DNA from 3 places in the Bradyrhizobium sp. 192 genome. Region 3 is predicted to be linked to each of the others. Evidence: riboswitches for the same ligand, from Rfam matches in the RefSeq annotation. Region 3 holds a riboswitch; each other region holds the start of a gene.
What was found. A riboswitch is a leader RNA that binds a small molecule or an ion and turns the genes downstream of it on or off. The one in region 3 is predicted to bind cobalamin.

Region 1 (5,511 bases), 700 kb from region 3:
GGTGCGGGCGAGCTTCGTTCCGACCGATCTTGCCGCGTTCACCGCCGAACTCGCCTCGAACTTCCGTTCGGCGACCGATCGGGCCGGCTTGCGCCTGATCATCGCCTGTCCGGCGCTGCCGCACGACGTCCATGTCGATCGCGAGATGTGGGAGAAGATCGTCCTCAACCTGATGTCCAACGCGTTCAAGTTCACCTTCGAGGGCGAGATCGCGGTCGAGATGGGCACCAGCGCCGACGGCAAGTCCGCCGAATTGCGCGTGCGTGACACCGGCACGGGGATTCCCCCGGACGAACTGCCGCATCTGTTCGAGCGCTTTCATCGCATCGAGGGAGCGAAGGGACGCACGTTCGAGGGCAGCGGTATCGGGCTCGCGCTGGTGCACGAGCTGATCAAGCAGCACGGCGGCGCCATCACGGTGGCGAGCGAATTCGGCCGCGGCAGCGCTTTCACTGTTACGATCCCGTTCGGATCGGCTCATCTGCCGGCAGAACGTGTTGCCGACCGCCTTGCGACGACGCTGACGACCGGAAGCGGAGTCGAAGCCTATGTCCAGGAGGCGCTGCGCTGGCTGCCGCAGGATGAGGGCGCCACGGATCTGCGCGGTGATCTCACGCTGGAGAGCACGAGCGAGACGCCGGACGCCTCCACACGTGGCAGCGGCGAGCGCATCATCCTTGCGGATGACAACACCGACCTGCGCAACTATGTCAAGCGTCTGCTCGAAGCCCAAGGCTACAGGGTGGAGGCCTTCGCCGACGGGCAGGGCGCGCTGGACGCCGCGAGGCACCATCGGCCCGACCTCATCCTGTCCGACGTCATGATGCCGCGCCTCGACGGCATCGGGCTGCTTGGCGCATTGCGCCGCGACGACAATCTGCGTGGATCGCCCGTCATCCTGTTGTCGGCGCGCGCCGGCGAAGAGGCCCGCGTCGAGGGGCTGGAGGCCGGCGCCGATGACTACGTCAACAAGCCGTTCTCGGCGCGCGAATTGTTGGCGCGGGTGCGCGCCAATTTGCAGCTGGCGCGCATTCGCAGGGATGCCGAGGAGATCCAGCGCCGCCAGGCCGCGCGACTGGAGGCTGTCGTCAGCACGGTGCCGACCGCGGTCTGGTTCACCCACGACCGCGAGGCGAAGCGGGTTTTCGGCAATGCCTATGGAGCGCGGCTATTGCGGGTCCGGCCCGATACCAACATGTCGCTGTCGGCGCCCGAGGGCGAACGTCCGGCCTGCCGCGTCCTTCGCAATCGCGTCCAGGTCGAGACGTCCGAACTGCCGCTGCAGCGCGCGGCCCGCGGCGAGGAAGTCGCAGGCGAGGAACTCGAACTCTGCTTCGAAGACGGCTCCTCGGTCACCGCGATCTTCCAGGCGTCTCCGATCGTCGACGCCGCCGGTGTGTTCCAGGGCGCCGTCTGCGCGGCCATCGACATCACCGAGCGCAAGCGGCAGGAGCGCCATCGCGAACTGCTGGTCAACGAGCTCAATCACCGCGTCAAGAACACGCTGACGACAGTGCAGTCGTTCGCGCTCCAGACCTTGCGCAACGCATCCAGCCTGGCGGAGGGGCGCAAGGCGTTCGATGCACGATTGATCGCCTTGTCGAAGGCACACGATGTGCTCGTCAGGGAAAATTGGGAGTCCGCGGAACTGAGAGAGGTCGTGACCGAGGCTCTCGCCGCGCATGCCGAGCCGGAGAGTGCGAGGCTCAATTTCGGCGGGCCCGATCTGCGCATGCGGCCTTCGGCTGCACTGGCCATCTCGATGGCGTTGCACGAGCTCGCGACCAACGCCGTCAAGCATGGTGCCCTGTCGAACGGTTCGGGAACCGTCGACCTCGCCTGGAAGGTCGACGATCGCTTCGAGCTGTGCTGGACCGAGCTGGGCGGTCCCGCCGTGGCCCCGCCGTCGCGGCGCGGGTTCGGCACCCGCCTGATTCAGCAGGGGCTGCCCCACGAATTCGGCGGCGCCGATGTCGATCTGCGCTTCGCGCCTGAAGGCGTCGTTTGCGTCATTCGCGCGCCGCTGCATGAAATCCGCGCCAGCCTGGGCGGATTCGATATCGCAACGATGGCTGTCGGGAGGCCCTCATGAAACCTGAAACCGATCTGGCTGGCCAGCGGGTCTTCGTCGTCGAAGACGAGTCGCTGGTGATGATGCTGCTCGAGGATTCCGTTGTCGATGCCGGTTGCGAGATCGCGGGCATGGCCTCGCGCGTCGATGACGCGCTCGAGAAGGCGGCTGCGCTCTCGTATGACGTTGCTGTCCTCGACGTCAATCTCAACGGGCGGCAGACTTTCGAGGTCGCGCGCTGTATCGCAGAACGCGGCATACCTTACGTGTTCGCCACCGGGTACGGTCCTGCGAGCCTGCTTGCGGACTTCCGCCACGTTCCGATCCTGCAGAAGCCGTTTCAGCAACAGGACCTGGAGACCGCGCTCCGCCAGGCTCTGGCGGCGCAGGGGGAGCGGAACGAACCCGCTCCCCCTGGCGAGCTTCCGGCCACGCAGAGCTGTTCCCTGGCGTAGCCGTCGATTGACTCGCCAAGGCGTTGGCCCCTAAATGACCGGTGACGGTTCTCCTCACGGAGATCAAAAGGGAATGTGGTGCGGGACGTCCCAACGCTAAGGATTTGTCTCAACGCCACGGCTGCCCCCGCAACTGTAAGCGGTGAATCTTTCGTCTCATGCCACTGGGAAACTCGGTCCTGGGAAGGCGACGCAAGGTAACGACCCGCGAGCCAGGAGACCTGCCGTCAGCCGTGGTCACACGCGAAGATGTCGGTCGGGGAGTACAGGCATCGGCTTCACCGGAGCAATCCATGGCTCTGCCGTGAAACCTCGTTCGCTGTGACGTGCCACTGACGTCATACCGAGGTTACAATTGTGTCCCGTGTCTTCTCTGCCGCCAGGCGCCTTGCCGCCGGCCTGCTCGCATCGGTTTCCTTCCATTCGTTCGATCTGTCTCCCGCCTTTGCCCAGCGGGTCCTGGCCGAGCAGCTGCCATCGATCGAGGTGACCCAGCCCTCCGATCAGAACCGCACGCGCGCGAGGGCAACCGGTGACGGCGAGGCGACGCGGCGCAAGACAATCGCGGATGTCGCGCCGCCAAGAAATGGCGCTGGCTCATCCGGCTCCGGCGGTGACGCTGCCGCCGGCAACGGCGGCATCGTCGGGGCCGCCACGACCGTCGTCACGGCCGCGGATATCGCGCATTCGCCATCGCAGACGCTTGCCGAGATCATCGCGACGCAAGTTCCCGGCGCCCAGATCACGACGTTCTACGGCGGCCCGATCGCTGCCAAGACCGGCGTGGACCTGCGCGGCTTCGGCGCCTTCGCCACCGCCAACACGCTGGTGCTGGTCAATGGCAGGCGGCTGAACGACGTCGACATGGCACAGGTGGACCTCTCCACCATCCCGCTCAATTCCATCGAGCGCATCGAGGTCACGCGTGGCAATTCCAGTGCGGTGCTCTACGGCGACAATGCGGTCGGCGGCGTGATCAACATCATCACCAAAAATGGCGTCGGCGGACCGCCCGTGAGCGCACGCATCGAGGCCGGCTTCGGCTCGTTCAACACCAGGCTCGGCAATGTCTCGACCTCGCTCAATTCCGGCCTGTGGTCGATCTCGTTCCATGGCAATACGGTCAGGACCGACGGCTATCGCGACAACAATCGCTATTCCCAGCAGAACGGCGTCGGCAGTCTCAACTACACGACGCCAGGCCTGACTGCGTTTCTCACCGTCACCGGTGACAATCAGGAGCTGCGACTGCCGGGCGGCCGCACGGTCGATCCCTCCATCGGCCTCGACGAGCTCAGGGCCAACCGGCGAGCTACCAGCACGCCGTTCAACTACGCCAACCAGCAGGGTTTCAGCGCGACTGCGGGCTTTACCAGGACCCTGGTCAACGGCGTCGATCTCATCGTCGATGGCGGCGTGCGTGACAAGAAGCAGCAGAGCGCGTTCTTCTCCAGCCCGGCGCCGGTTCCTGCCTTCTTCACGTCGACCTATGTTGGCTCCCATCTGACGAATTGGTCGATCACGCCGCGGCTCAGCGTGAAGAGCCTGCTGCTCGGCATGCCGTCGCAGCTCCTGACCGGCATCGACTATTACGATGCCAGCTTTGAGCAGAACCGCGGCGCCGGGCAGGGGCTCGCGGCCTGGCACAATTACGACCTCAGGCAGCAGACGGTCGCGGGTTATTTCCAGCACAATTTGGGGATAACGCCCACCACCGACGTCTCCTACGGCGCGCGGGTGCAGACCATCGGACTTGCGGCACGCGACAATTTCGATCCGGCCGCGCCGTTCAACGCCGACATCGGCGCGCTGCCGCTGACGAGCAGCGAGACCCAATATGCGCTGCATCTCGGGGCCGAGCATCGCCTCAATGACGTGGTCTCGCTGTTCGGCCGCGCCGCGCGCGCCTTCCGCACGCCCGACGTCGACGAGCGTCTGTCCTCGGGGCCGTCCTTCGACCCGCTGACCTTCGCTTCAATTCCGCAAACCTTCCAGCTCAAGACCCAGACCTCTCAGGACATCGAGGGCGGGCTGCGCATCAAGGGCGGCGGGTTGCAGCTGCAGAGCAGTGTTTATCTGATGGATCTCACCAACGAGGTCCATTTCAGCCCGGTCCTGTTCTACAACACCAATCTCGATCCGACCCGGCGCTACGGTTCGGAGACCAGCCTGTCCTACCGCGTCAACGACGCCCTGCTGCTGCGCTCCGGCGTGGCCTATACCCGTGCCGTCTTCCGCGAAGGCATCTGGGCCGGCAACGATGTGCCGCTGGTGTCGCGCTACACGGCGAGTGCGGGTGTCACCTGGAACATCTGGCAGGACTATGTGGTGCTCGATGCGACCGCGCGGTTCTGGAGCGAACGGCGCATGGACAACGACCAGGCCGGCACCCAGAAGCCGATCCCCGCCAACGGCACCATCGATCTCAAGCTCGGCGGCCGATATGAACGCTACTTCTGGTCCCTGAGCGTCAACAATGTGCTGAATGCGCTCTACTACGACTACGCCATCGCGAGCACCTTCACGGATGGCCGCTTCAGCGCCTATCCGCTGCCGGGCCGCACCTATCTGCTCAAGGCCGGTGCAACGTTCTGATTTACGTCAGGCTGTTACGCGCGCCCAAATGGACTAGACCTCAAAGAGAAGGAGATCACCCGTGCCTCAACACCATGGCTCATGGCATCCTGCCGTCTCGCGGCGATCGCTTCCGGATTCACCCGGTCGCGTCGCGCCTTGCGCCGATGTTCTGCTTTGCGCTGCTGACGGCCTCATGCGCGCTCGCCAGCTTCGCGTTCGCCTGTGCCACGCCGTTCGCTGCCTTCGCAGTCGTTGCCGCGGCGATGCTACCGCAGCGCTCGGCGCTGCTCGTCGTCACCGGCGCCTGGCTCGTCAACCAGACCATCGGTTTCGGCGTGCTGCATTATCCCGTCGACTCCGGCACGATTGCCTGGGGCTTTGTCATTGGCGCGGCTGCGCTTCTGTCGA
Region 2 (5,511 bases), 2.2 Mb from region 3:
GACGCTGCTTTACGCATCGCACCAGCTTTCGTCGGCAGGGAGGACTTACCGCCGATCGATCTTCGGCGAGGGCATTCGCCGTCAAACAAGGAGAAACGGATATCACTCCGCGCGAAATCTGGAGCCGTTTGCCTTCCGCTCCTGTCGGAAACTTCACGACTTTTCCACCACTCGCCCGCTGTCCGGTTGGGATGGCAGTGCCTTGACCGAGATGGGATCCTGCGCCGGTTTGGCTGCCGTGCCCTGAAACACAAGCGGCAGTTTGCCGTCGCACAGCAGCATTGGCACGTCCCCAAAAACCAACAACGCTCGATTACCTCTCCCGAAGAGCGTGCCAGGGCCTGAATTTCGTATGACGTTCCGTAAGGACCGTAAAATAGATTGTTGTGATGAGACGCATCCACGCGATGGATAAATGAAAAAGTCGGGCTGTGCTTCGCGTCGAGCGTTAATGACGTCGCAATAGGACCTGATCGGACCTCGCCGGCATGCTGTCGGCCGTCGGGTCGAGAATCGAGCTTGTCGCCGGCTGTATGCGACCGCCTCCGCCGACGCCCGCCCGCATTCCGCGGCGCTGGGAACTTTGAAAGCTCCCAAGGACATCGTAAGCCCCCAAAGCGCGTGCATCTTGTTCACAAACGCGTTGGCGAAACGCTCCGGCCCATCATGGCTCGGCCCGCAACTCGCGTGCGGCGGCCACCATATTGACGAGCGCGGGACGCACCTCCTCCCACCTTCGCGTTTTCAGTCCGCAGTCGGGATTGATCCAGAGCTGCCGATCGGAAACTCGCTGCCGCGCCAACACAATCAGCTGCTTGATTTCCGCCGCTGCGGGAATGCACGGTGAATGAATGTCATAGACGCCGGGCCCGATCTCATTTGGATATTTGTAGCTCTTGAAGGCCTCGAGCAATTCCATCTTAGAACGCGACGTCTCGATTGAAATGACGTCGGCATCCATTGCTGCGATCGCATCGATGATTTCGTTGAACTCGGAATAACACATGTGAGTATGGATCTGAGTTCCGTCGGCGACCGGGGAGGAGCAAAGGCGGAAGCTGTCCACCGCCCAATCGAGATAGTTCTTCCACTGCGATTTGCGTAGCGGCAATCCCTCCCGCAACGCAGCCTCGTCGATCTGGATCATGGTCGCTCCAGCCGCCTCAAGGTCGATGACCTCATCTCGGATCGTGAGAGCGATCTGTCGGCATGTCTCGCTCCGCGAGATGTCGTCACGGACAAACGACCAGTTCAGGATCGTCACCGGTCCGGTCAGCATAGCCTTGACGGGTTTTTTGGTCAGAGACTGCGCATAGCGCCACCATTCAACGGTCATGGGCTTCGGCCGGGAGACATCTCCGAACAGGATAGGCGGACGAACGTACCGCGAGCCATAAGACTGAACCCAGCCATGCTTGGTGAAAGCGAAGCCCAACAGCTGCTCGGCAAAGTATTGAACCATGTCATTGCGCTCGAACTCACCGTGTACGAGCACGTCCAGGCCGATATCTTCCTGCCACTTCACGGTACGGGCTGTCTCCGCTTTCAGAAGCTGCTCGTACTGCGTGTCATTCAACGTTCCCCGCGCATGAGCCGCGCGCGCATTCCGGACATCGGCCGTTTGCGGGAAGGATCCGATGGTTGTCGTTGGAAACATCGGCAATGCGAACGAGACGCGCTGGACGTCGGCACGCTGGGTGAACGCGCTGCGACGGCGAAGCATGCTATCGTCGATCGCGGCGATTCGTCCGGCGACATTCGCATTGTGGATCTCGGGCGATGTTTCGCGGGTGACGGCTGCCTCCTCCGAAAGCGCAAGTTCATCGGCCACCTCGGCAGCATGGCCGGCCAGCGCTTTGCCCAATATCGAAAGTTCCTTGATCTTCTGAACTGAGAACGCCAGCCATGTCTTCAGATTGGGATCGAGATCGGTCTCTAGCTCAATGTCGATCGGAACATGAAGCAGCGAGCAGGAAGGAGCAATCTGAACACGGTGCCTGCCCAATTTTTGGACCATAGGAGCAAGTTGGTCGAGCAGCGCCGGAAGATTGGAGCGCCACACGTTCCGACCATCAACGACGCCTAGTGAGACCACGAGATCTCTACGGGTTGTGGCGACAATTGCGTCCAACTGGTCAGGTGCCCGAACCAGATCCACATGAAGCCCGGCAACGGGCAAGGCCAAGGTTGTTTCAAGATTGTCGCCGATAGCCCCGAAATATGTGGCCAGCATTATTTTAAGGGCCGGCACAACCTTTGCGAAATGAGCATAGGCCCAGCGGACAGCCGCCCGCGATGCTTCGTCGACGTCCATCACTAGGCATGGCTCGTCCAGCTGAACCCATTCAGCACCGCGCGAGGATAGTTCGCGGAGAACATCGACATAGACTGGGAGGAGCCGATCGAGCAGCGACAGCGGATTGAATGCGGGATTTGCGCTTTTGCCAAGCTTCAGGAAAGTGACTGGGCCAACTAGGACGGGGCGCGTTTGGTAGCCGAGGCTTTTTGCCTCCTCATATTCCTCGATCGGCTTTCGAGAGGAATACTTAAAGATCTGATCCCGGTGAAATTCCGGCACCATGTAGTGGTAGTTGGTATCGAACCACTTCGTCATTTCCTGAGCGGCTACGCCAGGCCCATGCTGAGCGTGACCACCGTCCTGAGCGCCACGCGCCATGGTGAAGTAGGTCTTGAGCGACACAGGACCTTCGGTCCAGCCGTAGACGTCGGGAATGGCGCCAACCATTAGGCTGGTATCGAGCACATGGTCGTAAAACGAGAAGTCATTCGAAGGAATGACGGTCGCACCGCGGGATTTCTGCCGTGCCCAATTAGCGGCACGAAGTCCACTCCCCGCCTCGAGGAGCTCGGCTTCGCTGGAGTTTCCCGCCCAGTAGCTCTCGAGCGCGACTTTGAGTTCGCGTCGTGGGCCGATGCGTGACGTCCCCAGTGTGGCAACGGGAAGCGAAAGAAAAGACATAGCTCAGACCCCATGATTGGGGCAAAGGCCATGGCGGACGCATGCAGCGAATATCGCGTGAGCGACAGCTGCTTGGCGCACACCGGGACACCCCGCCCGTGGACGATATATTGTCGAGGCAGGTCTCCTGGCTCGCGGGTCGTCGCTGCTGTCCGGCCTTCCCGAAGCCGCATGGCTTGACTTCGTTGGACAGCGGCTCGCCGCTTACAGTTGCGGGGGCAGCGCCGGCATTGCACCGGCTTCCCTCTTAGCTCCGGATCAAACGAATCCGAAGACCACGACGGCTGGCATTAGGCGCACGAGGATCGATCCGTCAACCTACTAAGTGTCGCCGCGATATTGCCCAAGCGATTGCGAGCTGTACCAGCTAGGGCACAACGGTCTTACTCCCGGCCTGGTAAAAACGCCTAGATCTGTGGAGCCTCCGCTTGTGAATGCGTCCGTCAACACCCGCTTGGCGTACTCGGATGAGCCAACGCGAGCAGAACGAACGCGGTGGGCGCTTCGACATCTGCGTGATCGCGACAAATCCGGTCTTTTCCGTCAGCAGCTTCTCGAACTCGCCCGCGAGGACGTTTGCGATCATCCTCGGCCGGCATCCGCTTGATCACAGCGCCATGAGGCTCCTTAGGAATTGTCAAGGCCGGATTGCTCCAGGATCAAACGGATGATCAGGCCGGACTGCCCGGACTGCCTGTGTTCGGCGGCCCCCGCGACGAGCCGTGAGCTCGATCGCTCCGTGGCGTTGGTCAAGATGATCTCCTTCGGTGTGCCAAGCACTTACGTGCTGAGCGACTTTGGCCGCGCATTCGTTGTTTCCGTCGCCGCTGGCGAGTAGTGCAGCCTGGACGTTGGCCTGCGCGGCATCGCAGGAACAGTTCCGGACGTCAGGATGCGCGCTAACTTGCGAAACTGGAGTAAGCAGCGAGAGCGCGGGCGGCGGGGATCCTGTTACGACCCTAGCTCCATGCACTCGTGCATCGTGACCGTGGGCAAGCGGATGCCCAGCTTCTCGTACGTCTTCAGGATCTCCGGACCGATCTCGTCGCGCGTGGAGACCGTCTCTTCGGCTTCGAAGCGACGTAGCTTTAGATATCCTGCAAGCTGATCTTGGGATATTCGACGCCCGTCCACCTCGCCTCGGCTCGTCAGCCAATGACGATAAGCCTCAACGCGACGACCTGGAGCATCGAGGCGGCCTTGTCATTATTCGAGACAAATTTGACGGTCTCCTCTGACAGAGCCCTTCGAGGGTTTCTCGGAGTCGATCAGCGCCTTAAGCTCATAACGATGTTGATCGACCTCGATGCGCCGCACGCGGAAGGCGGCCACCACAAGCTCGACATCTACTCCTTCGTGCGCGAAATCGAGCGGTGAAGCCTTCTGGACGCGGGCTGCTTATGTTGTCTTAGACGGGACACAGGTGTCAGGCACCGGACAGACCACAGCGCATTGCGGCGTGTCGGAATGGCCCTCGCACTCCGTACACTTTTTTGCATCGATAACGTAAATGTCGCGCTTGAGGCTGATCGCCGCGTTGGGACACTCGAACTCACATGCCCCACAAACGGTACATTGCGAAGCGACGATCTTGTAAGCCATGCCTTCCGACTCCTTAGGCGAGCGATGCCATTGGCGATCCCTTTCAAATGCCGTGCCAAGGACAGGCGCGCTCAATGATGGGCAACTTGCCCAATGGTGCTGTGCGGGGTCTGAGACCATGTTGCATCTGCGACAGCATGGGCCGCTTCAATATCAAGCCGTGCGAGCCCTCGGGCCCCTACTCCGATAGCCAGTCGCGACTCGACTGCTGCGAGCTTCCGTCGGTTTGTCTGGCATGGCAGCGCGGGGCCAAGCGACGCTCGACGATTCCCGAAACCGGCGGCGCGAGTAGAAGCCGCGAGCCGACGCACGTCTACGCCGGATGTCGGCAAACCTCCGGTCACACGCCCTGACCGGAGATTTTGTCCAAGCCGCGCTCACGCCTGCAACGTTAACTCCGCGGATTGACTCGCTGGAGGCTTGCCAAAAGGGCTTTGTGCTACAATAACCTTCGGCATCGCTTCGGAGGGAAATGAAGTTCGGCCGGGAGAAGCGATACTGGGTTTGCAAAGTGGCCGATTTAATTGCCGTCAGCCGCATGCCTGGTGCCGAGTAGGCATGGCCGCGCGGGCCAGCGCTGGTACGCTTTGCCTGGCTGTGCTCAGTCACTCCTCATGCAACTATTTTGGACGAAGTGGAACAGGGCTGAAAGATGACTGTGCAAATTGCTTCAGCGGCATGGCCTTTCCGAACAGATGGCCCTGCGCAAGGTTGAAGCCGAGTTCGGTCACAGCGATCAGGTCGGCGTGGCTCTCCACGCCTGCGGCGACGGTGCGCACACTGTACTCTTTGGCTAGATCGACGATATGGCGGCACACCGTTCGCTTCAGGGGCCCATTTCCGCAACCGGCGACGTACTGCCGGTCCACTTTTAATTTCATGAACGGGAATTTTTCGAGCCCCATCAGCTGCGGCCAATTGGCGCCGAT
Region 3 (5,511 bases):
CGTAGCCGGCCGCCGCCAGATCGGACACCAGGGCTTCGACCGAAGCCAGCGCATCGAGGCCGACGGCGTGCGCGATCTGGTGCGGTCGCCCCGGATAGTTCGAGAGCACGATCGCCAGCCTCTTGTCGGCAGCCGACGTCTCGGCGAGCCGTTGCCAGGCCGCGACACGGGCGGCGATGGCCTTCACGCGCTCTTCATCCGGCCCGTGCGCAAGATGCGAAAATTGCAGATCGGGATCGCGCTGCGCGGCCGATTTGAAACTCACCACGCCCGCGAACAGCCGGCCGTCGACCTCGGGCAGCACCACATGCATCGCGAGATCGCCGGGCGACAGGCCGCGCAAGGACTCCACCCAGTCTTCGCGCCGGGTCGACGAGAGCGCGACCTGGAACACGGGACATGACGCGGCGTCGAACGGCGTCGTACCATCGTCACCAAGGGCTGAGAACGCCGTCGCATTGACGATTGCGGCCGGAGGATTTTGCGCGAGATGCGCCCGCAACCAGTCGGCGACACCTGGAGCCTTCAACGAGGTGACGAACGCGCCGCAGGCATCAAATCCCTCCTCACGCAGCGCAGCAATCAGCGCATCGACCGGGCTGGTATCCGCGGCTGTGAGGTAGGAGCGATAGAATGTCACCAGCGCCCGCGCCTTGCCGTCACCGCCCACCGGCGCAGCAACGCCGCCGCGCGCCGGATCGTAAAAGCCCATCTCAGGCACGGTCGTCTCGCCGATGACGGGCCCTGCATAGAGGCCCGAGGCCAGCGCAAGCTGCGCAATCGCCGCTTGCGCAGCCACCGGGCCACCGGTGTCGCAGAGCACCTTCAGCCGGCGCAGCGTCGAGACCGGCAGCGTCGAATACGCATCGAGCCGCGTGTCGTCGCGGCCGTCGGCCGGCAGTACGGCCAGCACGATCTTGCGATCCTTGGCGAGCTGCTGCAGGACCGCAAGGCCATAGGACCAATAGGACTCGCCGCCGATCAGGCGAACCAGAATGCCGCGCGCCTGCGACAGCGTGCGCTCGATATAGGTGTCGACCGATAGCGGATGACGCAATTCCGCGAGATTAGCGAGCCGCAGCGTCGGCAGGCTGTCGCGGCCGCGCCGCCAACCGGCCGCGAACGCCGCAAGGTCGGAATCCGAATACGAGAGCACCACGAGATCGGCCGGGTCCTGGCCGATGTCCCTTGGCGTCGCGGTCTCCTCGAGACCGCGGCTCTCGCGGAAAACGACATGCATCAGATGCCAGATCCTGAAAGACCAAGTCCTGCCTTGATCGCGGCCTCGTCGATATCACCGTGCTCGCCGATCACCACCAGCTTCGACTGCCTGATGCCCGCCCCCCATGGCTTGTCGAACTGGTGGCGCACGCGCTCGCCGACCGCTTGCAACAGCAACCGCATCGGCTTGCCCGCAACCGCGATATAGCCCTTGGCGCGCAGCACGTTCTGCTCGCGCGCCAGACGCTGGACGGATGCGACCAGCGCATCGACGTCGGTCACCTCTGGAAGATCGATCACCACAGAGTTGAAATCATCATGCTCGTGCTCCTCCTCGCCGTCATGATGCGAGGGGCGCGCGGCGAGATCATTCTCTGCTGCAGCACCGAGGCCGAGGATGACACGCGCATCGATCGCGCCGTCGGTGATCGCCAGCATCGGCACACGTCGCGGCATCTCGGCGGTGATCGCCGCCTTGGCTGCTTCGATGCCGGCCGCCCCCGCAAGATCGGCCTTGGTCAGCAGCACGATATCCGCACAGGCGATCTGGTCCTCGAACACTTCCGACAGTGGCGTCTCGTGATCGAGACTTTCATCGGCCGCGCGCTGCGCTTCGACAGCAATCGGATCCGGCGCAAAGCGACCAGCGGCGACAGCCTCGGCATCGGCGAGCGCGATCACGCCGTCGACCGTGATGCGCGAGCGGATCTCCGGCCAGTCGAACGCCTTCAGCAACGGCTTGGGCAGCGCCAGGCCCGATGTCTCGATCAGGATGTGATCGGGCCGCACCGGCCGCGCCAGCAGTTTCTCCATGGTCGGAATGAAATCGTCGGCGACGGTGCAGCAGATGCAGCCATTCGCGAGCTCGATGATGTTCTCCTCCGGGCAGTTCGCGTCGGCGCAGGACTTCAGTATCTCGCCATCGACGCCCTCGCTGCCGAACTCGTTGACGAGCACCGCGAGCTTCTTTCCGTTGGCATTGCTGAGCAGATGCTGGATCAGCGTCGTCTTGCCAGAGCCGAGGAAACCGGTGACCACAGTCACCGGGACTTTTGCGAGCGAGCTCATTCGGCGGCCTCCGGCACGACGGCAACAGGGGGAATGCGGGCAAGCGACTGCTTGCGGAAGATTTCCGGTCGGCTGCGCCACGGCACGAGCCCGTCGGGAGCGGCGGCATAGGCCGCAGCGCCCGCGACCACGTCCTTCGCATTGGCGTCTGAGAGGCGGCCATAGACGTAAGACCACCGGCCCGGCGCGCTCAATGCGACCGAGCAGCCCTGATTGCAGGCCGACAAGCACTCGACGGGAACCACATGGACGCCCTCGGGCACGCCGGCCTCGAGGATCGCGCCATGCAGGCGCTTGCCGGGCGTGGTCTCGCCCTCGCCCAGCGTCTCGCCGGCGCGGCAGGTGATGCAAACGTGAAGTGTGACGGTCATCGCTCTTCCAGATTAAACGGCGGAGGCGATGAGGCACACGGACCATTCTTCCGAAGGCCCGCTTCCCCGTCGCGGAACACCCCGTCCGCCGGTCCAAAAATCGTCCGCGCTGGCAGGTCTCCCGGCTTGCGGAGCAGGGTTTCCCCTTCGATCCCCGCCTTCCCGATCCCAGGGGATCAGTGGCATCGGGCATCTCTCCGGTCACGGTCGCGGGGGCGGCTGCATTTTGGAGCCAAATCTTGCCGATTCGGACCCTATCGCATTCCCTCTTCGCCTGTCATAGGACAGGAACCAACACCGGGTCACCATTTGCCGGTGGCCGCCACTTGTCAAGCCGAAGGACCGGGACCGATGACGCCTGAACCGGATACGAAAACGGCCGAGGAAACCGACGCCCGCCACGCCACGAAAATGGCGAAGAAGAAGGCCGCCCGCGACAGGATCATGGCCACCAAGAGCGGCGAAAAGGGCCTCATCATCGTCCACACCGGCGCCGGCAAGGGCAAGTCGTCCTCGGCCTTCGGCATGATCGTTCGCTGCGTCGCCCATGGCTTTCCCTGCGCGGTCGTGCAGTTCATCAAGGGCGCTTGGGACACCGGCGAGCGGCGCCTGCTCACCGGCCATTTCGGCGACCTCTGCCAGTTCCACGCGATGGGTGAAGGTTTCACTTGGGAGACCCAGGACCGCACCCGTGACATCGCCGCCGCGCGCGCCGGCTGGGAAAAGGCCAAGGAACTGATCCGCGATGCGAGCTTGCGGATGGTCGTGCTCGACGAGATCAACATCGCGCTGCGCTACGATTATCTCGATATCGCCGAAGTGGTCGAATTCCTGACGACGCAGAAGCCTGAGATGACGCATGTCGTCCTCACCGGGCGTAACGCCAAGGACGAGCTGATCGAGATCGCCGATCTCGTCACCGAGATGACGCTGGTCAAGCACCCCTTCCGCTCCGGCATCAAGGCGCAGGCCGGCGTCGAGTTCTGAAGCCGATGAGATTGAATTCAAATGCTGCGCCGAGGGAAGCGTGCTCCCTCCCCCGCTTGCGGGGGAGGGCTGGGGAGAGGGTGTCTCCGCAATCGAGAACCCCCAAGAGGAGAAAGCCCTCACCCGGCGCGTCGCGCCGACCTCTCCCGCAAGCGGGAGAGGTGCACCAAGCGCGTAGCCGCTTGATTCAACTCAATCCCATTCCGCTTTAGAAGGCGACGATGGCACGCGCATTGATGATCCAGGGGGCCGGCTCGGACGTGGGCAAATCGCTCATCGTCGCCGGCCTTGCGCGGGCCTTCACGCGGCGCGGCCTGCGCGTGCTCCCCTTCAAGCCGCAGAACATGTCGAACAACGCAGCCGTCACTATCGACGGCGGCGAGATCGGCCGCGCCCAGGCGCTGCAGGCGCTTGCCGCCGGCGTCGAGCCGCACACCGACATGAATCCGGTGCTGCTGAAGCCCGAGACCGATGTCGGCGCACAGGTGATCGTCCAGGGCAAGCGCATCGCGACCGCGCGGGCACGCGACTACGCGGCGATGAAGCCGTCATTGATGGCCGCCGTGCTGGAGAGCTTTGAGCGGCTGAAGGCGCGAGCCGACCTCGTGCTGGTCGAGGGCGCCGGCAGCCCGGCCGAGGTCAATTTGCGCAAGTCCGACATCGCCAACATGGGCTTTGCGCGCAAGGCGGATGTACCGGTCGTACTGGTCGGCGACATCGACCGCGGCGGCGTCATCGCTCAGCTCGTCGGCATCAAGACTGTGATCGAACCCGACGATGCCGCGATGATCCAGGGCTTTGTCATCAACAAGTTCCGCGGCGATCCCACACTGTTCGACGACGGCTACCAGCTGATCGCGCAAAAGACCGTATGGCGAGGCTTCGGTGTGCTGCCGTGGTTTGCGCGCGCGGGCGAACTGCCAGCTGAAGACGCGCTCGGCCTGAGCGACGCGCGCAAGCCGGGCCAATGCAAGATTGCTTGCCTCGCGCTGTCGCGGATCGCCAATTTCGACGATCTCGATCCGCTCAAGCTCGAACCTGGCGTCGACCTCGTCATGGTGCGCCCGGGCCAAGCGATCCCGGGCGATGTACGCCTGGTGATCATCCCCGGCTCCAAATCCACCCGCGGCGATCTTGCCTTCCTGCGCGCGCAGGGCTGGGACATCGACCTGCTCGCACATCACCGCAGGGGTGGCCACGTGCTCGGCCTCTGCGGCGGCTATCAGATGCTGGGCCGCAGCGTCGCCGACCCCGAAGGCATCGAAGGGCCCGCCGGCGACACGGCGGGGCTCGGGTTGCTGGATGTAGGGACGGTGATGAGCCCGCAGAAGACCCTGACACGGGTCGCGGCCGTGCATGCCGCCACGCATCAGCCGATCGAGGCCTACGAAATCCACATCGGCCGTACCGACGGACCGGATCGCGCCCGCCCGTTCGCGAAGCTGAACGGCGAGCCGGAAGGTGCGATCTCGCGCGATGGCCTCGTGCAGGGCAGCTATCTGCACGGCCTGTTCACATCGGATGATTTCCGCAAGGCGTATCTGGCCAGGCTCGACATTCCCGCGGGCGACGAACCCTATCACGCCCGGGTCGAGAGCGCGCTCGACGCGCTGGCCGATCACATCGAAAAGCATCTCGACGTGGAAGGCCTGCTCGCGCTAGCCCGCTAGAACCTCGGCAACGCGTGTCCATTCGGCCTCGCTGCCCGGAAGCCCGAGGCGCAGCCATGTCGGCTTCTGCGCGAACACGCGCGACCAGATCTGGCCACGCGCGAGCTTCTCCTGCGCGGCGAGTGCGTCGGGCATCTCGTACAGACGAAACAGTGACGCACCGCCGACAAGCCGCCAGCCTTGCGCTCGCGTCA

Region 1: linked by a shared signal. The riboswitch ahead of IVB24_RS20670 (TonB-dependent receptor) and the one ahead of IVB24_RS17410 (DUF1636 domain-containing protein) in region 3 are both predicted to bind cobalamin.
Region 2: linked by a shared signal. The riboswitch ahead of metE (5-methyltetrahydropteroyltriglutamate--homocysteine S-methyltransferase) and the one ahead of IVB24_RS17410 (DUF1636 domain-containing protein) in region 3 are both predicted to bind cobalamin.

The regions. Positions count from the first base shown of each region.
Region 1 covers NZ_CP064690.1:4,536,403-4,541,913, forward strand. The annotation lists gene IVB24_RS20660 (ATP-binding protein) at 1-2,092, shown strand, start outside; gene IVB24_RS20665 (response regulator) at 2,089-2,526, shown strand; cobalamin riboswitch at 2,555-2,770, shown strand; gene IVB24_RS20670 (TonB-dependent receptor) at 2,884-5,121, shown strand; gene IVB24_RS20675 (hypothetical protein) at 5,196-5,511, shown strand, end outside.
Region 2 covers NZ_CP064690.1:1,645,005-1,650,515, reverse strand. The annotation lists gene IVB24_RS40015 (hypothetical protein) at 154-282, opposite strand; gene metE (5-methyltetrahydropteroyltriglutamate--homocysteine S-methyltransferase) at 665-2,980, opposite strand; cobalamin riboswitch at 3,080-3,275, opposite strand; gene IVB24_RS40010 (hypothetical protein) at 3,608-3,733, opposite strand; gene IVB24_RS07725 (hypothetical protein) at 4,091-4,357, shown strand; gene IVB24_RS07720 (4Fe-4S binding protein) at 4,379-4,582, opposite strand; gene IVB24_RS07715 (EAL domain-containing response regulator) at 5,203-5,511, opposite strand, start outside.
Region 3 covers NZ_CP064690.1:3,836,519-3,842,029, reverse strand. The annotation lists gene cobN (cobaltochelatase subunit CobN) at 1-1,240, opposite strand, end outside; gene cobW (cobalamin biosynthesis protein CobW) at 1,240-2,289, opposite strand; gene IVB24_RS17410 (DUF1636 domain-containing protein) at 2,286-2,660, opposite strand; cobalamin riboswitch at 2,754-2,971, opposite strand; gene cobO (cob(I)yrinic acid a,c-diamide adenosyltransferase) at 3,012-3,647, shown strand; gene IVB24_RS17400 (cobyric acid synthase) at 3,869-5,317, shown strand; gene cobD (threonine-phosphate decarboxylase CobD) at 5,306-5,511, opposite strand, start outside.